4 regions of the Rothia sp. HMSC065D02 genome follow, and region 1 is predicted to be linked to each of the others. Evidence: riboswitches for the same ligand, from Rfam matches in the RefSeq annotation. Region 1 holds a riboswitch; each other region holds the start of a gene.

Evidence for each region. A riboswitch is a leader RNA that binds a small molecule or an ion and turns the genes downstream of it on or off. The one in region 1 is predicted to bind S-adenosylmethionine.
Region 2: linked by a shared signal. The riboswitch ahead of HMPREF3016_RS00860 (LLM class flavin-dependent oxidoreductase) and the one ahead of HMPREF3016_RS03020 (methylenetetrahydrofolate reductase) in region 1 are both predicted to bind S-adenosylmethionine.
Region 3: linked by a shared signal. The riboswitch ahead of HMPREF3016_RS00840 (AMP-binding protein) and the one ahead of HMPREF3016_RS03020 (methylenetetrahydrofolate reductase) in region 1 are both predicted to bind S-adenosylmethionine.
Region 4: linked by a shared signal. The riboswitch ahead of HMPREF3016_RS03555 (bifunctional o-acetylhomoserine/o-acetylserine sulfhydrylase) and the one ahead of HMPREF3016_RS03020 (methylenetetrahydrofolate reductase) in region 1 are both predicted to bind S-adenosylmethionine.

What each region holds. Positions count from the first base shown of each region.
Region 1 is NZ_KV820076.1:126,348-131,752, reverse strand. It holds gene HMPREF3016_RS03045 (cytochrome P450) at 1-138, opposite strand, end outside; gene HMPREF3016_RS03040 (cell division protein FtsL) at 506-634, shown strand; gene HMPREF3016_RS03035 (antitoxin PHD) at 765-890, shown strand; gene HMPREF3016_RS03030 (sugar porter family MFS transporter) at 1,007-2,488, opposite strand; gene HMPREF3016_RS03025 (aldo/keto reductase) at 2,608-3,609, opposite strand; SAM riboswitch class I at 3,923-4,031, shown strand; gene HMPREF3016_RS03020 (methylenetetrahydrofolate reductase) at 4,109-5,020, shown strand; gene metE (5-methyltetrahydropteroyltriglutamate--homocysteine S-methyltransferase) at 5,063-5,405, shown strand, end outside.
Region 2 is NZ_KV820061.1:12,006-16,859, reverse strand. It holds gene HMPREF3016_RS00870 (hypothetical protein) at 1-283, opposite strand, end outside; gene HMPREF3016_RS00865 (YchJ family protein) at 304-741, opposite strand; gene HMPREF3016_RS00860 (LLM class flavin-dependent oxidoreductase) at 880-2,307, opposite strand; SAM riboswitch class IV at 2,413-2,522, opposite strand; gene HMPREF3016_RS00855 (zinc-dependent metalloprotease family protein) at 2,751-3,968, opposite strand; gene HMPREF3016_RS00850 (zinc metalloprotease) at 4,308-4,854, opposite strand, start outside.
Region 3 is NZ_KV820061.1:5,849-11,253, forward strand. It holds gene HMPREF3016_RS00835 (MFS transporter) at 1-1,095, shown strand, start outside; gene HMPREF3016_RS00840 (AMP-binding protein) at 1,272-3,416, opposite strand; SAM riboswitch class I at 3,422-3,538, opposite strand; gene HMPREF3016_RS00845 (hypothetical protein) at 3,823-4,926, opposite strand.
Region 4 is NZ_KV820082.1:8,015-13,419, forward strand. It holds gene HMPREF3016_RS03545 (ABC transporter ATP-binding protein) at 1-378, opposite strand, end outside; SAM riboswitch class IV at 960-1,073, shown strand; gene HMPREF3016_RS03555 (bifunctional o-acetylhomoserine/o-acetylserine sulfhydrylase) at 1,183-2,529, shown strand; gene HMPREF3016_RS03560 (homoserine O-acetyltransferase MetX) at 2,627-3,910, shown strand; gene HMPREF3016_RS03565 (MerR family transcriptional regulator) at 4,035-4,850, opposite strand; gene HMPREF3016_RS03570 (alpha/beta hydrolase) at 4,946-5,405, shown strand, end outside.

The DNA of each region.
Region 1 (5,405 bases):
ATTCTTGAACACGGAGTAGCCCATGAACTCGTCGTGCGCTACGGGGCAGCGGCGGCGCATCTCGTCATAAGCGGTTACCTGGTTCTTCTGAACCTTTTCGCTGCGCAAATCCCAATCATTTTTTACGTTGTCTGCCACGACTTTCTGCCTTCTAAAAGTCACAGGTATGCGGGTGCCGTCAAGTATGCGCGACCGTGCGCTATCCGTGGAGTCGGCAGCGGGAATATCGCGCGACGGCACCACAACCGAAGGATAGTTATAACATATTTGACACTATCACTTAACCCGCGCCCCCGCAGGATAGGAATGCCTTTGCTAGGTGGGTCTGCAAAGCCTAGAGCTATCACTGGTTTACTCCCGTAAGACGGTCATATACCGCACGTTTGCAGAATTTAACATATGCGTACAGTAAAGTTAGTAATGCTCTTTCTGCAGGGTAATCCCACAGCCACTTTGCGAAGAATATCCTGTGGAGATTCCCGGGGCGGAAAGGCGGTGGGATACGATGTCTTTCTACGACTACGTAGAAACGACCCAAGCGCTCTTGGTAAGTTTTGCCCTTACCGATGGAGCGGCTCAGGCCGTCTCGTACATCATGAGCTTTGCTTCAAGCCTCATTAAGCCTCTGAAGTAGTGCTCTACCTACCGGGAAGGCTCAGTAGTTACCGCTGCTGAGTCTTCCGCTGTACGCAGGTAACTTTGCGAAGATATGTTAAGACTAACACAAGCATTATCTATCAATAACATCACCTTGAGTAGGACATATGACTGATCTAGACCCCGTAGAAGAATACGAAGAGCTACTTGATATTGAGGCTCTGCGTAAAGCCCGTGCCGAAGATGATGGTTATCGCATCTCTCTTGAAGACTTTCTAAAACAGAATCCGTAAACCGCATCCAGCGGTGTTATTTATCCGTGAGCAGGTGGTTTTCGGCACGAGCAGGTCGGAAAATCCTACCTATTCGGCAAAATCCTACCTGCTCGCGTCCTAGCGAAGCCTCGCGTCTACCGAGTAGCCGCAAACGGGTATGCGGCACCCGAGATAACGCCCGCCTCCACGTCTTCCAGGGTTTTGCCGCGGGTCTCGGGCAGGTTACGCCACATGAGCACGGCAATTAGCACGTTCACCACCATGAACCCGAAGAATGAGCCGGTCAGTCCCAGTGCACCCAGAATGACCGGGAATACGAGGGAAAGCAGACCGTTCATCATCCACCCGCAAAATGCGGAAAGGCCCATGCCTACCGCCCGCACCCGAAGCGGGAACAGCTCGCTCATCAGCACCCATGTCGAAACGTTCAGGCAGGTCTGCATCGACCCCACGAACCCAACCACAAGCGCCAGAATAATATAGGGACGCGCGGGGCTGCCCTCCGGCAGGAGCATAGACGCTACCCCGATCAGCAGGTGGAAAAACGCGGTCAGCGAATACCCAGCGATCACCATCGTGCGGCGGTTCACGCGCTCCATCATGCGCAGCGAAAAGATTGAGCCGACCACGGCGATAGCGCCCGGCGCGATATTCGCAATGAGAGCCGAACCCTCGTCAAATCCGGCCTCTTTGAGCACCTTAATGCCGTAGTACATGATCGAGTTGATACCTGTGAGTTGCTGCCCGGCACCCACCAAAATACCGACCAGCAGAATCCGCACAAACCATTTTTCACGTAGGATTTTACCCGTGCTGCCCCTAGCCTTCGTACCGATTTGGGTGCGGGTTTCCTCAAGTGAACGCGCGATGTCCGCAATTTCGGCATCGGCACGTTCGGCGGGGCGGATGCGCCGCATAATAGCGCGCGCATCCTCGGTGCGCCCCTGGGCGATAAGCCAGCGTGGGGATTCGGGCATGCGCAGCATACCGATGAAAAGCGCGAGCGCAGGCAGAGCGCAAACGGCGAACATCCACCGCCATACGCTGTCGTGTTCACCCCAGAGGTTGCCAATGATGGCATTCACGATGAACGCTGCGAGCTGCCCGCCGACGACCATGAGTTCGTTACGCCCGGAGAGTGATCCGCGAATTTCGTAGGGTGCAAGTTCGGCGAGGAATACAGGCACAACTGCGGATGCGCCTCCCACAGCGAGCCCGAGCATCGTGCGGCCCATCAACAGTACAGCAATGCTGGGGGTGAAAACGCATGCGAGCGCGCCCGAGATGAAGAGGATTGAGAGTCCGATGATGGTTTTGCGTCGCCCGATGGCATCTGAGATACGCCCGGTGACCATGGCTCCGAGGGCGGCAGCGAAGGCGAGGGAGCCTGTGACCCAGCCTTGAATGGTGTTGTCCATGCCGAGTTCGCGGCTCATGGGGTCGAGGGCACCGTTGATAACGCCGGTGTCGTACCCGAAGAGGAGCCCGCCGAAGGTTGCCACCAGCGCGATAACGCCTAGGCGGCGTGTGTGTGCGCCCTGCCCGAGCGGGGGTAGTGCACTGGCGCGATTCGGCGGCTCGGTGGTGATGCTCATGCGGATATTTTTGTCTTTCATGAGGGTCTTGTACGGCACAGGTTGAGAGACCGCACAGTCTTTAAACGCTTGCTGGCTTGGGTATATTCCCGATTAGTTATATTCCCATTTGGCTATATTCGCAGTGGCGAAGGAGGTTGTTAGAAAAGTGCAATGCTTTCAGGCGCTGGGAAAATCTCGTTGAGCCGCGCCAGTTCTTCATCGTTGAAACGCACGCTTGCGGCCTGCGCGTTTGCGCGTACCTGGTCGGGGGTGGTTGCCCCGGCGATCACGCTGGCGACGGGGTTCTGCTGTTTGAGCCAAGAGATGGATGCTTGAACCTCAGAGATCCCCAGATCGACGCAGAATTCGCGGTAGGCATCGAGTTGTTCCCAATCGGCTTGCGCGAGTACCTGCGCTTTGGAGTGCGACAGACGTGACCCTGCAGGGATGCCGTCGCGGCGGTATTTTCCGGTCAAAAGCCCGTTGGCGAGCGGGAAATACGGGAGAACCCCGAGCCCGAAGTGGCGGGCGGCGGGAAGAATTTCGAGTTCGGCACGGCGATCCAGCAGGTTGTAGTGGTTTTCGGCGGCGATAAACCGCTCAGTGCCGAGTTCGCGGGCGAGGTGCTCGGCGTGGGCAAGCTGCCACCCCGCAAAGTTGGAGTGCCCTAGGTAACGCACCTTTCCGCTGGTCACGAGCGTGTCGAGAGCAGATAGGGTCTCTTCCAGCGGGGTGTTCTGGTCGGGGCTGTGGTAGAAATACAGGTCAATGTACTCGGTTCCCAGGCGGCGCAGTGAACCTTCGACGGCACGTATGATGTATCGGCGTGAGCCGCGCGCATCCCAGTCGTTGCCGTTGAGGGTACCAGTAGGGAGCCCAAATTTGGTGACGATGATCAGGTCATTGCGGTTGAGGTTGAGTTCGCGCATCGCGGTACCGAACATGGTTTCTGACAGCCCGGGTTCGGCGCCGTATAGGTCGGCAATATCGAAGAAGCCGATGCCCGCCTCGACTGCGGCGGCGATCACGGCGTTGGTGCCTTCCTGAGTTTGAGTGGGGGTGCCGGGGCGTCCCAGGTTGTTGCAGCCGATACCGACAGAGGGCACGACCAGCCCGGAGTTACCCAGGCGTGCATATGCGGGAGATTCGATGCGTTCCATACGTTTACTCTACCGTGTTTGACAGTACATGGTCGCAACATGACGTTCACGGCGCTCTGCAATTCTCCCGCGAGCAGATAGTTTCGTGACGAGCGGATAACATTCCGCTACTGTTCGTCGAAATATTATCTGCTTGCGGCCAAACTTGCGGCCAAATCAGGTGGAGGTTTCAACGCGCTGACCCGCACCGCCGCGAACCCGTATGACGTATTGTTTCGCCGCATCCCACAAATATTAAGCGGTTATGACCGCTCGACGACATGTGCTGACATATTCTTGCTGGCACCGCGCATCCTGCCTAGAATAGGAACGTTATCTATCCAGAGCGACCGAGAGATCTGGCTCTTAGACGTCGCAGCAACCTCGCCAGCCTCCACCCATGGGGTGGACGGACAAGGTGCTCCCGCCAGAACCGATAGAAGTGAATTCCCTTCGCGTCTTGCTAAGATTTGGCGTACCTTCGGGCACGCTTCTATCGGGTGAACACGGAGGAATGAAAATGACGACAGTTCACCCGGCTCTTTCTTACGAGCTGTATCCGCCACGGTCGCACGCAAGCTGCGATTCCCTGCTCAAAACCATTGCCGAGCTTGAGCAAACCAACCCGGATTATGTTTCCGTTACCTATTCGGGCGATGCGCAGCGCCGCCAAAAGACGCTGGCTCTGCTCGATCACTTGGTGCATGAAACCTCGCTGAATCCGCTGGCGCATCTAATCTGCGTGGGGCATTCCGTGGCCGATTTGGAACGCTCGGTTCGTCTGATTCTGGGGCTTGGAGTACGCGGGTTCTTGGCGCTGCGCGGCGATATTCCACCCGAAAACACGCGCTCGCTTGAGCTGCCTTTTGCCCGCTACCTGGTGGAGCTGATTCGCAGGGTGGAACGTGAGGATTTCGCGCATCTTGCTGCGGGGAAGGTGTCGATTGGGGTTGCGGCATACCCGCATAAGCACCCCGAGTCTTCCTCGCTTCTTCAAGACATTGAGATTCTGCTTTCAAAGCAGCGTGCCGGGGCGGATTTCGCCATCACCCAGGTTTTCTTTGAGACCGAGCGCTATTCGGGGCTGGTGGATGCGGCGCGCCTTGCCGGGGTGGAGATGCCCATTATCCCCGGTATTATGCCCGTTACCTCGCTGACTCGGCTGACGAAGCTGTGCGAGCTTGCCGGGCTTGAAGTACCGCGCGAGCTGGCGCATCGCCTGGAAACCGCGAGTGAGCCGCGCGAGATGCACCGCATCGGCGTGGAACATGCGCTCGACCAATGTCGCAAGGTGCTTGATGCTGGCGCCCCCGGCCTGCATTTCTTCACATTTAACGAGCATGAGGCTGTGCTGGACGTCCTCGAAGAACTCGACGTTCCGCGCTACTCGAACCGTTTCAAACTCCCCCTAAGCGATCTTCAATACCTCTAAACTCCCCTTTTATTTGACACCCTCCCACAGTAAGGAACTAGGATGACCCACACCCCATTCCCCGCAGCAACCATCGTCGGTTACCCCCGCGTGGGCCGTTTCCGCGAGCTGAAGAAGGCACAGGAAGCGTTCTGGAAAGGCAAAATCACACAGGATGAACTGCGCCAGGCGGCCGCAGATGTGCAGCGCACCTACTATGACCGTGTGATCGAGCGCGGTCTTAGCGCAACCGATTCGTCTATCCCGGCGACTTTCTCGTACTACGATCAGGTGCTCGATGCCGTGCGCCTTTTCACCCTCGTGCCCAAGCGTCTTGCCGACGCCAAGGATGCGCGCGGCCTGCTCGATCTGCCCGGGTACTTTGCTCTAGCGCGCGGCACCGAGA
Region 2 (4,854 bases), on a different contig from region 1:
GTTCTTTGGCACGGCGGCGTGCATCGGGGGTAAGGGATGCACTGTTACCGTCAAGATAGGCGGCAAGTTGATTGAAGGATGACATCGAGATTTTGCGCCCATGTGCGGAGTGATGCTCGTGCGGGTTATCTGAAACCATCCACCGCCCGGCGATTTTTTGTCCACTCAAAGATCCTCGTTCAAGGCGTGCACGCACGCTTCGGGGGCTCACCCCGGCGTGCTGGGCATATTCCGCGACTGACATCATGGCAAAAACATACCATAAGAGGAATATTTCTGCCATGCTACCCGATCGGGAGGAACTTAGCTGACCTCGCCGTCTAGGTAGTACCAGGTGCCGTGCACTTTCTCGAAGCGAGATTTTTCGTGCATGGCACCTTTCACACGTTCTTCGGCGGGCGTACCGGGAACTGAACGGTAGTACGCCGCGAACTCGACCGTGCCCGCCGCATCGAAGGGACCGCCCGAAGAGCCCAGAATATCCAGCCGGTACCAGCGCAGCGTTTCATCCAGCATTAACTCGGCGGGGCGCGTATGCGGGTGCCAGCTCGCCAGCAGGTAGGGCGCATCGTGCAGGGCGAAGGCGGTGAACCGCGAGCGCATCAGAGCCAGCGGTGTGGGCGCGCCCAAGGTTCCGGATGCGGCAAACTCGCCCAGGTACCGCCCGCAGCAGGCACCGTATACCTCGCCGCTTGTGCAGGGGCAGCGGGTTTGAGGATCATACAGGGTTGTTTCGCTCATGCACCCCATTTTAAACGTGCGTAAAAAAAGAGCCTTTATTCGAATAAAGCGGCATTTTTAATGCTTTATTCAAATAAAGGCTCTTTTTATCATCCCAGGAGGGGAGATTTTACAACCAAGCGTGCAGGAGCAGCGGGTTTAGTTGGCGATAGCGCGTGCCGGGGTATCTGCCGTGGAGGGCTTACCCACGTAGGCGCCACGGTACTTCGCGGCCGGGTGGGAGTCTGCAACCTTAGTCTGGCCCTTACCGAACAGGCTTTCGCGCAGGGTCTCACCCTCATAGGAAGTGCGGTAGCGCCCGCGCTTTTGCAGCTCAGGAACCACGAACTCGATGAAGTCCTCGAAGGAGCCGGGTGAAACGTGGTATGCCAGGTTAATACCGTCCAGTCCCCCTTCATCAATCCAGCGTTCGAGCTCGTCAGCCACCTGCTGCGGGTCGCCCACAATAACCTCGCCCATACCGCCAATAGTGCAGTGCTCGGCAATATCCTTACGCGTCCACTGCTTATCCTTGGCCTGCAGGGTGAAGGGAGTGAGGAAAGACTGAATCGACTCGGTTTTCACATAGTTGAGTACCTCGTCTTCGTCGAACTGGGAAAGATCCACACCAGACCAGCCACCGATAATGGCCTGCGAAGATTCCAGGTTCACGTACTTGCGGTACTCTTCGTACTTTGCCTTCGCCTTCTCTTCGGTTTCGTCCACAATGATGGAGAGCATCGCGAAAACCTTGATTTCGTCGCGGCCGCGGCCGTTCTCTTCGGCGCGGTCACGGATACGGTCGGTAATAATGCGGGTCAAATCGGGGCGCAGCGCACCGATAAACACAACTTCGGCATGCTTGCCCGAGAACTTCTGCCCGCGGCTGGATGCGCCCGCCTGGAAAATCACGGGGGTACGCTGGGGGCTGGGCTCGGTCAGACCCGCACCAGGCACGCTGAAGTACTTGCCCTTGTGCTGAATCGGGTGCACCTTGGCGGGGTCGGCGTAGATACCCTTCTCGCGGTCTTTGACGACCGCGCCGTCTTCCCAGGAGCCTTCCCAGAGCTTGTAGCAGACATCCAGGAACTCTTCGGCGAGTTCGTATCGGGTGTCGTGCTCAATCTGGGTTTCGAGGCCCTGACATTCGGCGGCGGAAGGCAGGTATGAGGTCACCACGTTAAAGCCCACACGTCCGTTAGTGAGGTGGTCGAGAGAAGCGTACTTGCGGGCAAGCGTGTAAGGCTGCTCGTAGGTGACGGCTGAGGTCACGCCGAAGCCCAAGTGCTCGGTTACGGCGGCCATTGCGGAAATCTGCATGAACGGATCGTTCACGGGCACCTGCGCGCCGCCTTCGATAGCTGGCGCAGCGGAGTTCTTGTAAATATCGTAGATGCCCACAACATCGGCTAGGAATACGCCGTCGAAGAGGCCCTTCTCAAGGATCTGTGCCAGGTCAGTCCAGTATTTGATGGTGTTGTACTCGGTAGCGCGGGAGCGGGGGTGGCGCCAGAGGTCGAAGCTCTGGTGACCCACACAGGTCATGTCGAATGCGTTAACTGCGATGCGCTTCTTCTGCTCAGCCATCTACGTATCCTTTCGCGAATGTTAGGGTGTTCCTGCACCCCGCGCGCCGCCTCCTTTATAGGTGGTGACCTTCTTGGTGTTCCAAGTCGTGCAGGTGGCGCATTCGCGCCGTACTTGCTTCGTGTCCCTTGAAGCCAGATCATCATCTGGAGCACCCCGCTACGGGAGAGGGTTGCCGCCCGGCTAGCCAGAGCTTTACACCGGGACTCATAATCCTTGATTTTGAGTGTATAAGGGGTGCCGTGGTTGGTGCGATATTATGACGAATATTAATGTTTGTGACTGCCGCCCGTAATATTAAGGGCCGCGTACGTCGCCCGGCGGACAGCAGTGTTCTTTCGATTGCAACGGCAAAATTCGGGAGCAATAGTTTGCAGCGGGAGCGTGTTTAACGCTCCCGCTGCCATTCTTCGCTCCTCATTGTAGGAGAAGCGTCAAATTATTTAGGAAATGAGGTCCATTTTGCGGGCGTCATCCGCAGTGATGGGGTTTATTTCCACCTTGGGCTCAGGGATAGTCTCGTCAGCACCTCGTCCAAACACAACTGCAAAGCTCAGTTTTTTCAGGTCACTTGGTGCCGTCAGCCAGCCTTTCATTCCGTCACGGTTAAGATCAAGAGCATAGATTCCATGGTCGATTTCGCCATTACCGTTGAGATCAACCGGTCCATCTGCTGGTCTCAGTACGGCCTCTGAATTGGGCCGATACATGTACCCACGCGCTTGGGGACCAAAGCCTTTGCGTTCGTCCAAGGCCCATTCTTTAAGGGTCGGCATATCTTGCTGCAGGTATCCGAAATATTTGGTTCCATCAGCCTTGGGCACACCGGTAAGCTGATAGTTGTAATTCATAACGCTGAAGTACTGTGGTTTACCTTTTTCGCCTTTCTCATCGGCATCACCACCGTGCTGCAGGCCGAGGTTGTGTCCCAGCTCGTGAATAAAAGTACCCACGCGAATATCGCTCATATTACCTTTATTGTTATTCCAGTGTGTCTTCCCCACAGTCACCATGAAATCACGACCTCCCAATTGTCCCAATCCTGATGAGCCGCTCTCCCCATTTTGTTGTTGCACGTAGTAGTCGCCCCAAACCATATAATGAAAGAGCCCTTCACGATACTGGTTAATATGAGAAGCTTTAAACTTGGCCCAGTTCCCATCTCTGTCATCTATATCGTCGCTGAACACTTGCCACTCGACCTGTTGACCCCCTCCCAAGTTGTACTTGGGGCCCCGAGCGGAACCGGCATCCAAGTGCAGATTAATACCCGTTCTACCGTCGGGATTGCTGATATTTAGATCCGCGAAAGATTGCACGATACGATCCAGCTCTTCCTCACTAGCAAGCTCACCGGGCATATAATCCATCTCGACAAAAATGTCTTTATGGTTGGGATCCGCGCCCATCTTAGGGAAATCGATCTCTGGTATGCCATCGTTATTGACATCGTACCCGTCTCTTTCCATCCCGTCGGGAATATGATCACCGTCGAGATCATCCGGGTTGGGTTCCTGAGCGAGATCCATATTCCGGTTCTGCGCGTGAGCAGGCTGAGCGGGTTTCGCCTCCACCGCAGAAACGGGCAGAGAATTCAGAGGAGCAACAAGCACCAGGCTGACGAATGCCAGCATCAGGCGCACTATAGTACGTAATTTCATGAGAGATATTCCTTAGTGTCATGTGTTGAGTGAGAGGGAATCTTAAATAGAGAGTGAAGTGAGTGGTATTCATCGGCGAGAACCTGCGATGTTTCGGGCTCTCGGATGCGAATACATCTTGGGCGGCATCACGATGCCGTTTGAGCAAGAGAGTGGTATATGAACGATTGTGCGGTGTAAAGCCCGGGAGCGAAGAGATGCAGCAAGAGTCAAGAGTGTGCTTCGTCTGGCTCGTTACTCGCCAGCTTCAGAACGTTATGTACGTCCTTGCACGCTCGGATTAACGTCCCTTAGCCGCTACACCTCTTCGCCCCCGTTTTAGGAAGAACGCCGAATGATTTAGGGAATAAGGCCCAGGTTGCGGGCGTCATCCGCAGTGACCGGGTTTTCTTCCGCTTCAGGCTGAGCCACAGGACCGCCAGCTCCAGCCTGAGTAGGCGTCATATCAAAGTTGAGCTTCTTCAGATCACTGAGAGCAGTTAGCTCATTTAGTATCCCGTCGCCATTGAGATCTACCGAGACCGGAGAATTATCAATAACGCCGTTCCGGTTGAAATCGATGGGTTGATTTGCGGGTTGAGTAACGTCTTTCCCATTTTTATCTTTGTGCGTATACAGGTATTCGCCCGCTTGGGGGCCAAAGCCGTCGCGCTCATTCAGTGCCCATTCGTTAAGGGTCGGCATATCCTGCTGCAGGTATCCGAAGTATCGGGTTCCGTCCGCCTTGGGAATGCCAGTGAGCTGATAGTTGTAATTCATCACGCTGTAGTACTGAGGCTTGCCGTTGAATTCGTCAGTACCGCCGTGCTTCAGGTTGAGGTTGTGCCCCAGCTCGTGGATAAAAGTGCCCACGCGAACATCGCTGTTGGCTCCTTCCCAATAGGTT
Region 3 (5,405 bases), on a different contig from region 1:
TCCGCTATCGGCCTGTTCCTGATGGTCTTCGGTATTCAGGAGGGATCCACCTACGACTGGGGCACTATCACCGAGTCGCTGTGGGGAACCGGAATCTCGGTGAGTGTATGGGGCATGATTATCGCGGGCATCATCGTGTTCACCCTCTTTATCGTGTGGCAGGCCGTTAACCGCAAAGAACCGTTGGTACCGCTGGGACTGTTCAAAGACCGCAACTTCTCGGTATCGAATATTGCTATCGCCGCAATGGGTGCACACACCCTCACAATGGCATTCCCCACCACCATCTATTTCCAGCAGGTGCGCGGTATGAGCCCCACCCAGGCAGCACTCATGACCGCCCCGCTCGCCCTGTTCTCAGGTGCGCTCTCTCCGGTCATTGGCAAGCGTTTAGGCACGTCAAACCCCAAATGGTATGCGGTCTCAGGGTTTGCCCTGTTGGTAGTCGGATTTGTCGTTCTGCGCGCTCTGATGACGGCGGATCAATCCCTCGCGCTTCTGCTCATACCCTTTGCGATCTTGGGTATCGGCAACTCTATGATTTGGGGTCCGCTAGCGGTGACCGCAACCCGCAACCTGCCGCCTCGTTTAGCCGGTGCCGGGTCGGGCGTGTATAACGAAACTCGTCAGGTTGCCGGTGTGCTCGGTTCGGCGGGTATCGCCACTCTCATGGGCGGTCTGATCGCCGACCAGATTGCGCAGACCATGCAGCGGATGCGTCCCTCGGGCGCCGGCGGAAGCGCCATGAACGCCCCCGCCGTCGGCGGCGAAGGAATGTCCGGCGGTCAGGTTCCCGACTTCCTGCGTGAACCTATCGCCACCGCAATGAACGACTCACTGATGCTAGCGCTGGTTCTGGCAGTTGTGGGCATGGTTGCGTGTCTCTTCTTCGCCAAGCCGGTGGATAAGGGCGCGTGGACATCCGGGCAGAATACGACTGAGCCGCATGCGGAAGCTGATTCGGCACGGGACGGCTCACACTCTTCCGGTGCCGATCCTGATGCGGAGGTGACCGCCTCAACCGAGGCACGCCCCGCAGACGAGACGCAACCGATTTCTTCGGAAAAGGACGCGAAAAATCCTTCTAAGCCATAATTCTATTTGAGGAATATACTATTTGACTAGTATATATAGCCAATGCGGCATATAACCAGCAGGTTATATGCCGCACTGTAGTTTAAGGATATTGGGAGCTATTTTCCTACAATGTTCGCGCTCGCAGGGAACCTTTCTATCAGATTCGGCGCGATACTGCTGCCGGGCACAACCCCCTATGCCGCCTGATCCTCGGTGAACGCATCCGGGTCTACTCGCCCAGTCTGCACGAGCACCTGTGCGATAGCGCCGAGCGCCTCCTCATTCTGAAGCGAAGAAATATCACCCAGCTTATGCCCCTGGTAGAGCTCACCCAGCAGACGGCGGGTAATCTTCCCTGAACGAGTCTTAGGAATATCGGCGACCGCGACCACATCCTTGGGTTTAGCGATAGGGCCAATATGCTCGCGCACATGCTGGGTGAGTGCAGTCTTCAGCTCGTCTTCGGCAAGTGCCCGACCTTCGTCGGTGAGCGTCACATAGGCGACTGCCTGGTGGCCGGTTAGCTCGTCCTCCACGGGGCACACGCCAGCCTCCACCACGGCCGGGTGCGTCACGAGCGCAGACTCAATTTCGATGGTCGAAAGGCGGTGCCCGGAAATGTTGATCACATCGTCGATGCGCCCCAGGATGTACACGTTGCCTTCATCATCGACTTTCGCACCGTCACCGGCGAGGAACCAGCCGCGCGTACCGTAGTGCTTCCAATAGGAATTCAGGTAGCGTTGCGGGTCGCCCCAGACAGTGCGTGCCATGGAAGGGCCGATCTTATCGACCACAATGAAGCCCTGTTTGCCGGGCTCAACGAAGTCACCGTGCTCGTCCACCACGCGCACCGAGACGCCGGGGACTTCGCGGGTGGCGCATCCGGGAAGGGGAGTGCAGTGCGGGGTGCCTTCGGGGAAGGTTCCTTCGGGTGCGAAGGCGGGGTCATGTGGTCGCGGGGAGCAGATGGTCGATCCGGTCTCGGACTGCCACCATGTATCGATAAACGATGCGGTACCCCCACCCACGTGCTTGCGCAGCCACTTCCACGCCTGAGGGTTAATGGATTCGCCCACAGACCCGAGCAGACGCACAGATGAGAAGTCGTATTTTCCGGGTTCGGGGCCGTCAGGAAAAGCCCCCATGAGGGAACGAATCAGGGTTGGAGCGGTGTAATAGTTGGTGACGCCATAGCGTTCGATAACCTCGAAATGGCGGCCATAATGCGGAGTATTGGGGGTACCCTCGAAAATAACCTCGGTAACCCCGTTCACAAGCGGACCATAGATTTCGTAGGTGTGCGCGGTCACCCACGCGAGATCGGCGGTACACCAGTGCACAGTCGATTCAACCTTCGCCGGATCGTTCACGGCAGACAGTTCATCGGGGCGCAGCACCCCGTCTTCATCCACATAGTCCGGCAGCAGATCGTACAGCAGTGCGTGGGTGTATGCGGTCTGCACCAAATACCCTGCCATCGTGTGCACCAGGCCCTTGGGTTTGCCTGTGGTGCCGGAGGTATAGATGATAAACAGCGGGTCTTCGGCATCATGCAGCTCGTACTCATGGGTATCGGGCTGATCGTCCACCAGGTCGTGGTACCAAATATCGCGCCCGGCCGTCCAGGGAACCTGCGCGTGCGCCACGGGGTCTGCGGCGCTTGTACGATCCACCACGATCACGTGCTCGATATTGTTCTCACCTGAGCATGCTTCATCGGCGTTCACCTTCACGGGCACGACCTTGCCGCGGCGGTTCTGCCCGTCGGTGGTGATCAGAACCTTCGCGCCGGTGTCTTCCACCCGGAATTTCAGCGCCTCCGCCGAGAACCCGCCGAACACGAGCGAGTGAATTGCGCCGATGCGCGCGCACGCAAGCGTGAAGATAATGGTTTCGGGAATAACCGGCAGGTAGATTACTACACGGTCGCCTTTACGCACGCCGAGTTTGAGCAGGCCGTTGGCGGCGCGGGCGATGCGTCGCTGCAGTTCGGCGTAGGTGATAGCTTCACGGTCACCGGGTTCACCCTCGAAATAGAGGGCTACTTTGTCGCCGCGGCCTGCCTCCACGTGGCGGTCCACGCAGTTGTAGGCGACGTTGAGTTTGCCGCCTTCGAACCACTTAATCTCGGGTACGGAGTATTCTTCGATGCCCTCAGCATCGGTTCCGATAACCTGCGGTTTGTGGAAGGTGTGTGCGTTGTCCCAGGTCTTGCCCCAGCTTAGGCGCTCGGCTTGTTTTTCCCAGAACGCTACCCGCGCCTCGTCAGATTCGTGCGCGGGGTTGGGGGTGGGTGCTAGAGGATTCGTGAATGAAAAAGGGGAGGGAAGTCCCACAGTATCTCCCATCGGTTGCTGGCGTTAGCACCTTCGGCGTTATGAAGGCGCATGATGCGCCACCGCAGGCGAGGTTGCTGCGACGTCGTCGAGCCAGGTCTCTCGGTCGCTCTAGATGGATTACCAATCTAGTAAACCTTGTAGCTGGCGCAGGTGCAAAGGCATCCCGTCATATTGCGTATGTATGCGCCACGTTCGTAACATTCCGCAATATTGTGCCCTCCGTCCACACCACACCCTATACCGCGAGCAGGTAGGATTTTGTCGACAAGGTAGGATTTTCCTACCTGCTCGGGTCAAAAACCACCTGCTCGCGAACAGTGCAAGAAAAACACTCCCACCGGGATGCGCCTCGTCAAGAGGATTTATCCGGTGGGAGTGCCGTTTACTCACCCAAAATTACCGATTAGTTCTGTTTTTGTGCGTTGGTTGAGCCTTTCGAGGCTCCGTTAGGGTTTTTCTGCCCGGATAACCAGTCGTTAGGATCGATCTGAATGTCGTTACGGACGGTGAAGTCGCTCTCTTGATCCTTGTTTTTCTGGTCACCCGTTGATCCCGTCGAGTTGGACTTTGACTTGTCGCTGGGGGTGCTGGGAGTGCTCGGATCTGGATTCTCAGGTTCGCCAACATGATCGATGGATGCCACAGCCTGCTGACCGGTCAGGTCAATATCGCTCTTGGGGGCACCATTCTCAGGTTCGTAGCGCAGAGTGCCGCTGAGGATCGTCAAGGTGGTGGTCACACCGTAGCGTTCGAGATAGAAATCTTCAAAATGTGTACCGAACTGGCTGGCCAAGATCTGGTTGTAGACCTGAGTTCCGCCGCCATTGTGGCTGGAAGCTACAACATCCTGCTCAAGCTTGATATCAACGTAACCTATCAGCTCATTACCGTTAGAGGTCATCTCGCTGAAGGTACCGTACATAGCACCACCGTTGAAGGCGACGAGCTTAGGGTTATCGCCGTTTTCTGGCGTGGGATTGATGACGAGGGAAACCGCAAAATCGTCAGTATTTTTATTCCAGCCCGGAGGTTCTGCCCCGTCGATCTCGGCCCAGTCGGGGAAAACGAAACGGTGCTCCAAGCGCAGGCGCGCACCGGCGAGTAGGGTAGTGGTGCCCGAGTAGTATGTCTGCTTGCCGTCTTTAGTGGTTGCCTTGGGTGCTGAGAACCAGAAACCTGCACCGCCCCACTTTGCCTTGCCGATGCTGCCGCCGGGGGTAAACTTACCGCCGCCAGCCGAGTAGAGACCACTGGAACCTGCTGGAACATTGGCCTGCTCGTTCTCAACCGGGCCGCTAAATGAATCTAGCCCCAGGAAACTGTTAGTGTCTAGTTCCTGGTGGGTGACGAACGCCTGGGTAAAAATACCGTAGTCAGGGCGTGTGTCATCATACGAAGCCGCATAAGCCGGAACTACAGCGGAAGAAACAATAATTGGGGTTGTCCATGCGGCGCCCGCCAGAACACGACGGCGCGTTAGACCTCCCCGCGTAGATGCGTGGGTCACAATGACTCCTATGAGTGGTTGGGTGAATAAGTGGCGCTCGGATTACACGCCAGTAATAATTTTACGGGATATACCCCAGAAATCCTAAACAATATAAGATAAACATGAAATCTTTACGATAAAACGCTCACTCACCCGGATCTGAGCATCCTCAAATTATGCGGAAGATATGACGTGGGATAAGCCCTGAACCTTCACCAGAGATTGAGATTAATCTCATAACGGCTGATGATGCACGAGAACAAGGTCTTATTCGCTAGCCTTGTATGCTGCCAGCGTGCGGGAACGGGTTATGTTGCCGGAAACCTTTACTTATTCCTGTGATATGGTCCGCTCCCAAAACTTGTTTTATGTCACAGATTTATAAAATTTTACGGTGCTAGGATGCAGGTGAAATCTTATCTATCGGTTATTCATATACAACCGTTCATATACCACTCTCTTGCTCAAACGGCACCACAATGCCACTAATGCGCATC
Region 4 (5,405 bases), on a different contig from region 1:
TTCCAAAGCGCTCGCCACCTGGGTACGGCGTTTGCGCGCGCTAACTCCGGCAAGGTCGGCAAAGAAGAGAAGATTATCGCGGGCGGATGCTCGCGGATAGAACCCGGTATCCCCGCCGAGTACAAGCCCTAGGGATGCGCGCGCACGCTGGGGGTGCGCAAGCGCATCCACCCCGTCGATGCGCACAGTTCCGCTCGTGGGAGTCAGCAGTGTTGCGCACATCTGCACAACCGTTGTTTTCCCCGCTCCATTGGGACCGAGCAGAGCATTAATTTCGCCGGAACTTATGCTGAGTGAAACATTATCGACAGCGGTGAAAGCGCGTTCACCCTTGCCAAAGGTGCGGCATAGCTGTGCCGCGTCAAGAATTGTAGACATTGTGATAAAACCTTGCGGTGCTTAGTCACCCGAAGCCTCTTGAGCATGGTGTTCGCACGCCTGCAATACGTGGGACGGGTGAGATGAATAGTCGTGAGAGAGGCACTTCTTAGTGCCTGAATAATCCCAAGCCACCGACTGCAGATGCGGAAGGTATAACAATAAAACCCTCAGAACTTTGGTGTCCCAAGCGCTCACTATGCGCTTCTGAAATGTATCGAACCAAAGCAGGGTTATTTCTAAAATTTTTAGAGCCCACCATCTGGGCGGGCATTCCGCGAGCCGGTGCGACTTTAGCGGGAGGTCATACCTCATCACTCCTAGATTCAAGGTTTCAATCAGTGTAGCATGGCTCACGATTGCCTACACTGATGGTAATTTAGCGACGGCTAACGGCAGATCACATGGCTTTAGCGGTTCGGGTACAACATAGGCACGGTCACAAGCGCATAAGTATTGGTGTTTCTCCCAAAACAATAGGCTGTCGTGAAAACAGTTCATAAAACGTCATCTTTGCAACAATGCGCCGAAAATACGCATCCCGCTTGACCATGTGCGCTTCCTATGAAACTCTAGATGCAGGTCATGAGAGCCAGTGATAAGCCCCAGCTAGCTGGCCGGCAACCCTCCTCCGCGGTGGGGTGCCCTGGGTGAGGACCAGGCGTTGAACACAAAGTACAACGCAAGCGCGGGACCGATGTGCCCGATTCTGGTACATCGTTTTTTCGTTTGCAGAGAAGAAAGCCTAAGAGCTCTGTACCGAAATCGGCATGCGGCCCCCTGAACTATTACAAGGAGCTTCGCATGAGCAACACTACAGTCCCGACTCCCGCCAACCCCGCCGGTTGGAAATTTGAAACCCGCCAGATTCACGCGGGGCAGGCACCGGATGCTGCAACGGGAGCTCGGGCGTTACCTATCTACCAGACCACCTCGTTCGTTTTCGAGAACGCAGAACAGGCCGCTAACCGTTTTGCTCTCACAGAGCTTGGGCCTATCTATACCCGTCTGAACAACCCCACCCAAGAGGTTATCGAAAACCGCATCGCATCCCTTGAAGGGGGAGTGGGCGCGCTTTTGCTGGCCTCAGGCCAAGCGGCTATTACCTATGCGATTCTCAACATTGCGGGCGCGGGCGACCATATCGTGGCTTCCCCATCGATTTATGGGGGAACCTACAACCTACTTAAATACACGCTTGCCGACCTCGGCGTTGAAACTACGTTTGTTGAAAACCCGGACGACCTGCAGCAATGGCGCGATGCGGTTCGCCCCAACACGAAACTCTTCTACGGAGAAACCGTACCTAACCCCCGGAATGATGTGCTCGACATCGAGCCTATCGCCCAGATCGCCCACGACAATGGCGTTCCCCTAATCGTTGATAACACTGTTCCCACCCCATATCTGGTGCGCCCCATCGAATTTGGTGCGGATGTTGTAATCCATTCCGCCACAAAATATCTGGGTGGGCACGGCACCTCAATCGGCGGCGTTATCGTGGACTCCGGGAATTTCGACTATGGAGCCAATCCCGAAAAGTTCCCCAAGTTCAACGAACCTGCCCCCGGTTACCACGGTCTAGTTTATGCCCGTGACTTGGGCAAAGACTCCGCTTTTGGTGCGAACCTTTCCTATATTCTCAAGGCGCGGGTTTCGCTTCTGCGCGACACCGGGGCGGCGATCTCTCCAACCAACGCCTTCAACATTGGTATCGGTCTGGAGACTCTTTCCCTGCGCATCGAACGCCATATCGAGAACGCGACCAAGGTCGCAAACTGGTTGGAGGAGCATCCGCTGGTCGATCAGGTGATCTGGGCCGGTCTGCCTTCCTCGCCCTGGTACGAGCGAGCCCAGAAGTACCTGCCGAAGGGGCCGGGCGCCGTCGTGGGATTCACCCTCAAAGACGCCGACCTGGAACAGACTCGCACCTTTGTGGATGCTCTGCAGCTGCATTCCAATGTGGCGAATATCGGCGATGTACGTTCGCTTGTTATTCATCCCGCATCCACCACCCACTCGCAGCTTTCCGAGGAAGAGCTAGAGGCAATTGGGGTGAGCAAAAACTTTGTGCGCCTCGCCGTAGGGATCGAGAATATTGACGATATTATCGCAGACCTAGAATTGGGTTTTGCGACTCTGAACGCCTAACCTGCACCGCCGCGACCGGGCTGCACAGTAAGTGCCCGGTCGCGGTATCGGTTTCTCGCCTGCCATTACCAAAACTACCGGTTACCCAGGAGAAAACATGACGGAAAATACCGTACACGCCACCTATCTGTCGCAGCTGCAGTATCCCAGCGCTCAGGGGTACCTGCGGCAGATGGCGATCGGTGATTTCACCCTCGAAAACGGTACCGTGCTTCCACAGGTGAACATTAGCTACGAGACGTGGGGGACTCTTAACGAAGCTGGGGACAACGCGATTCTTATTCTGCACGCCCTCACCGGCGACACCCATGTTTCGCGAGGGATTCCCACATCAGATATGCCTGCACCCAGTATCCGTGCGGTCGAAAGTGATGGTTGGTGGGAAGGTATTGTGGGGCCGGGTGCGGTGGTCGATACTACCAAGTATTTTGTGATAGCCCCCAATATCTTGGGTGGATGCTACGGCTCGACCGGTCCGGCAAGTATCGTACCCGAGGGGTACCCGGGTGCCGGGAAACCCTGGGGGTCACGCTTTCCTCACGTCACTATTCGCGACTCGGTACGAGCCGAAGCCGAACTTATCGCCCGGTTGGGGATTAAGAGTTTTCACCATGTAATCGGAGGATCGCTCGGCGGGGCACGCGCTATCGAATGGGCGGCAACCTTCCCCGAGCTGGTACGTGGATGCGCGGTCATCGCCGCCGGCCCCGCCGCCACTGCCGAACAGATTTCCTGGGCGCACACCCAGAACCTCGCCATCCGTGCTGATGCCAATTTTGCTTCCGGCGACTATTACGGGGGAGCGGCACCCACGGCCGGGCTCGCGCTGGCGAGGCGCATAGCCCACACTACCTACCGCAGCCCAGCCGAGTTGGAGCATCGCTTTGGGCGGCAGGCAAACCGCGGCGAATCCACCGACGGCGGGTCCATTGGTGAGAACCGCGGACGATATGCGGTCGAAAGCTACCTAGACCACCACGGCGATAAGCACGTTGAGCGTTTTGACGCCAATAGCTACCTTGCCGTGAATGAGGCGCTAATTTCACACGATGTTGCACGCGGGCGCGGCAGCCTCTCGCATGCGCTTGCGCTCAGCGATTGTAAGTGGACTATCGCCGCCGTAAGCACCGATCGTCTGTTTTTTCCGCACGAATCGTATCGTCTGGCGGAGGCGCTGCCGGTTTCCGTAAAGGTCGATATTATCGAGTCCGACCACGGACATGACGGTTTCTTAGTCGAATCCCGCCAGTTGGAGTCGATTCTCGCTAAGGCTCTCGGAGTCCCGGTTCCCGAGCGAGAGCGCGCTGTCGATGAAGAAAAATCTCTTCATGATATATCCGCTCTTTTTGGTTCGCACTTTGAAACACAAAAACAGAACTAGCTTTCGTTTTTATATATCCGAACACAGAAACCGTATATAAAAGCCTTGTGAAGACTATATTTCGGCGTGAAATAAGTCCCCACAAGGCTTTGTGTACGGTACCGATAATTGTGAATGGACGAGGTTAGCACCAGGTCACATTCTCGGGGTCAAGGCCGTGGACGCGGGCATTCTCGTAGATGATGTCCCGTAGCCAGACAGCCAGTCCCGCAGCGAGCTTCTCGTAGTGCTCGTTGAAACGGGCGTCCTCAACATAACCGCGTGCCAGAATTGCGTGCTTGGCGGGGGTTACCTCGAAGAAGAAAAGTGAGGCGCGGTGCCGCTCGGCAAGCGCATTCGCTTCCTCACTGCCCGGCTGCACGCCACGAGTGAAAGCCTCGACGAGGGCTTGTTCAACCGTGTCAAGCTCCTGCTTGCCCTTCACCCAGTCGGTGCGGCTCATGGCCGCAGTACGGCGTTGGTATTCAGCCCAATCGTCGGTGTGCCCGTAACGCTCCTGCGCTTCTTGCTCACGTGCGGGGCTGAACCCGTCGCCCATAATTTCTGCTTTTTCTGCAGCGGTGAGCTGTTCGTTCTTAGGTGCCATTGCATCCTCCAAAAGTTGATCTAGTGTTGTTAGCATGCGCTCATAGGCGGCCATTTTGCGCTGGAGCATATCTCGCTGGGCGAGTAGATGCTCGGTGCTGTTCGCTTCGTCCTGCAGTACGCTGCGAATGGCTTCAAGGCTCATGCCAATGGCGCGATACCCCATAATGACGGTGATGCGCTCAAGATCGGCATCGCTGTAGTAGCGGTATCCGTTGAGCTCATCGTGCGCGGGACTGATCAGACCCCGCTGTTCCCAGTGGTGAAGCGTGCGCACGGTCAGCCCGTGCAGGGATGCAGCCTCTCCTACGGTGTACTCGTGCTGCCCGCCATCTGGTGTAGTGTTCGCGTCCATGTTTTTACTGTAGATCCTGACGTTGGGTGAGGGTCAAGCCTTGAGCGGAAATCTATTTCGGTTGTTTATGGCAGGCTCCTCGGTAAGATGAAGATATGAGTGAAAATACGTACATTGTCGAATATTCCCGACCCGAGGAGGAACGCGCCGGAACCCACTTGGTGCTTCTGCTGCACGGGTACGGTTCGCATGAGAAGGACCTGCTGTCACTGGCTGAACATCTGCCGCAGGAGGGTATCACCTATGCTGGGATGCGCGCCCCGCAGCCGGTAGGCACCCAGTTTTCGGCGGACGCAACCGGTGCCCACATTCCCGCCGAGGCCATAGGTTACCAGTGGTACCCACTGGATCAACAGCTCAATGCGGATGTGCGGACCATAGAACAGGCCAGCGACTACGTGCTGGAGTGGGTCGAACAGCAAGAACCACACTACGCTTCAGTCTCGCTGGTGGGGTTCTCGCAAGGCATGGCGGTGGCAACTTCTATGGTGCGGCATCGCCCAGGAAAATTTGCCGCACTGGTGGGGCTCTCCGGATACGCGGTCGAATCGGACT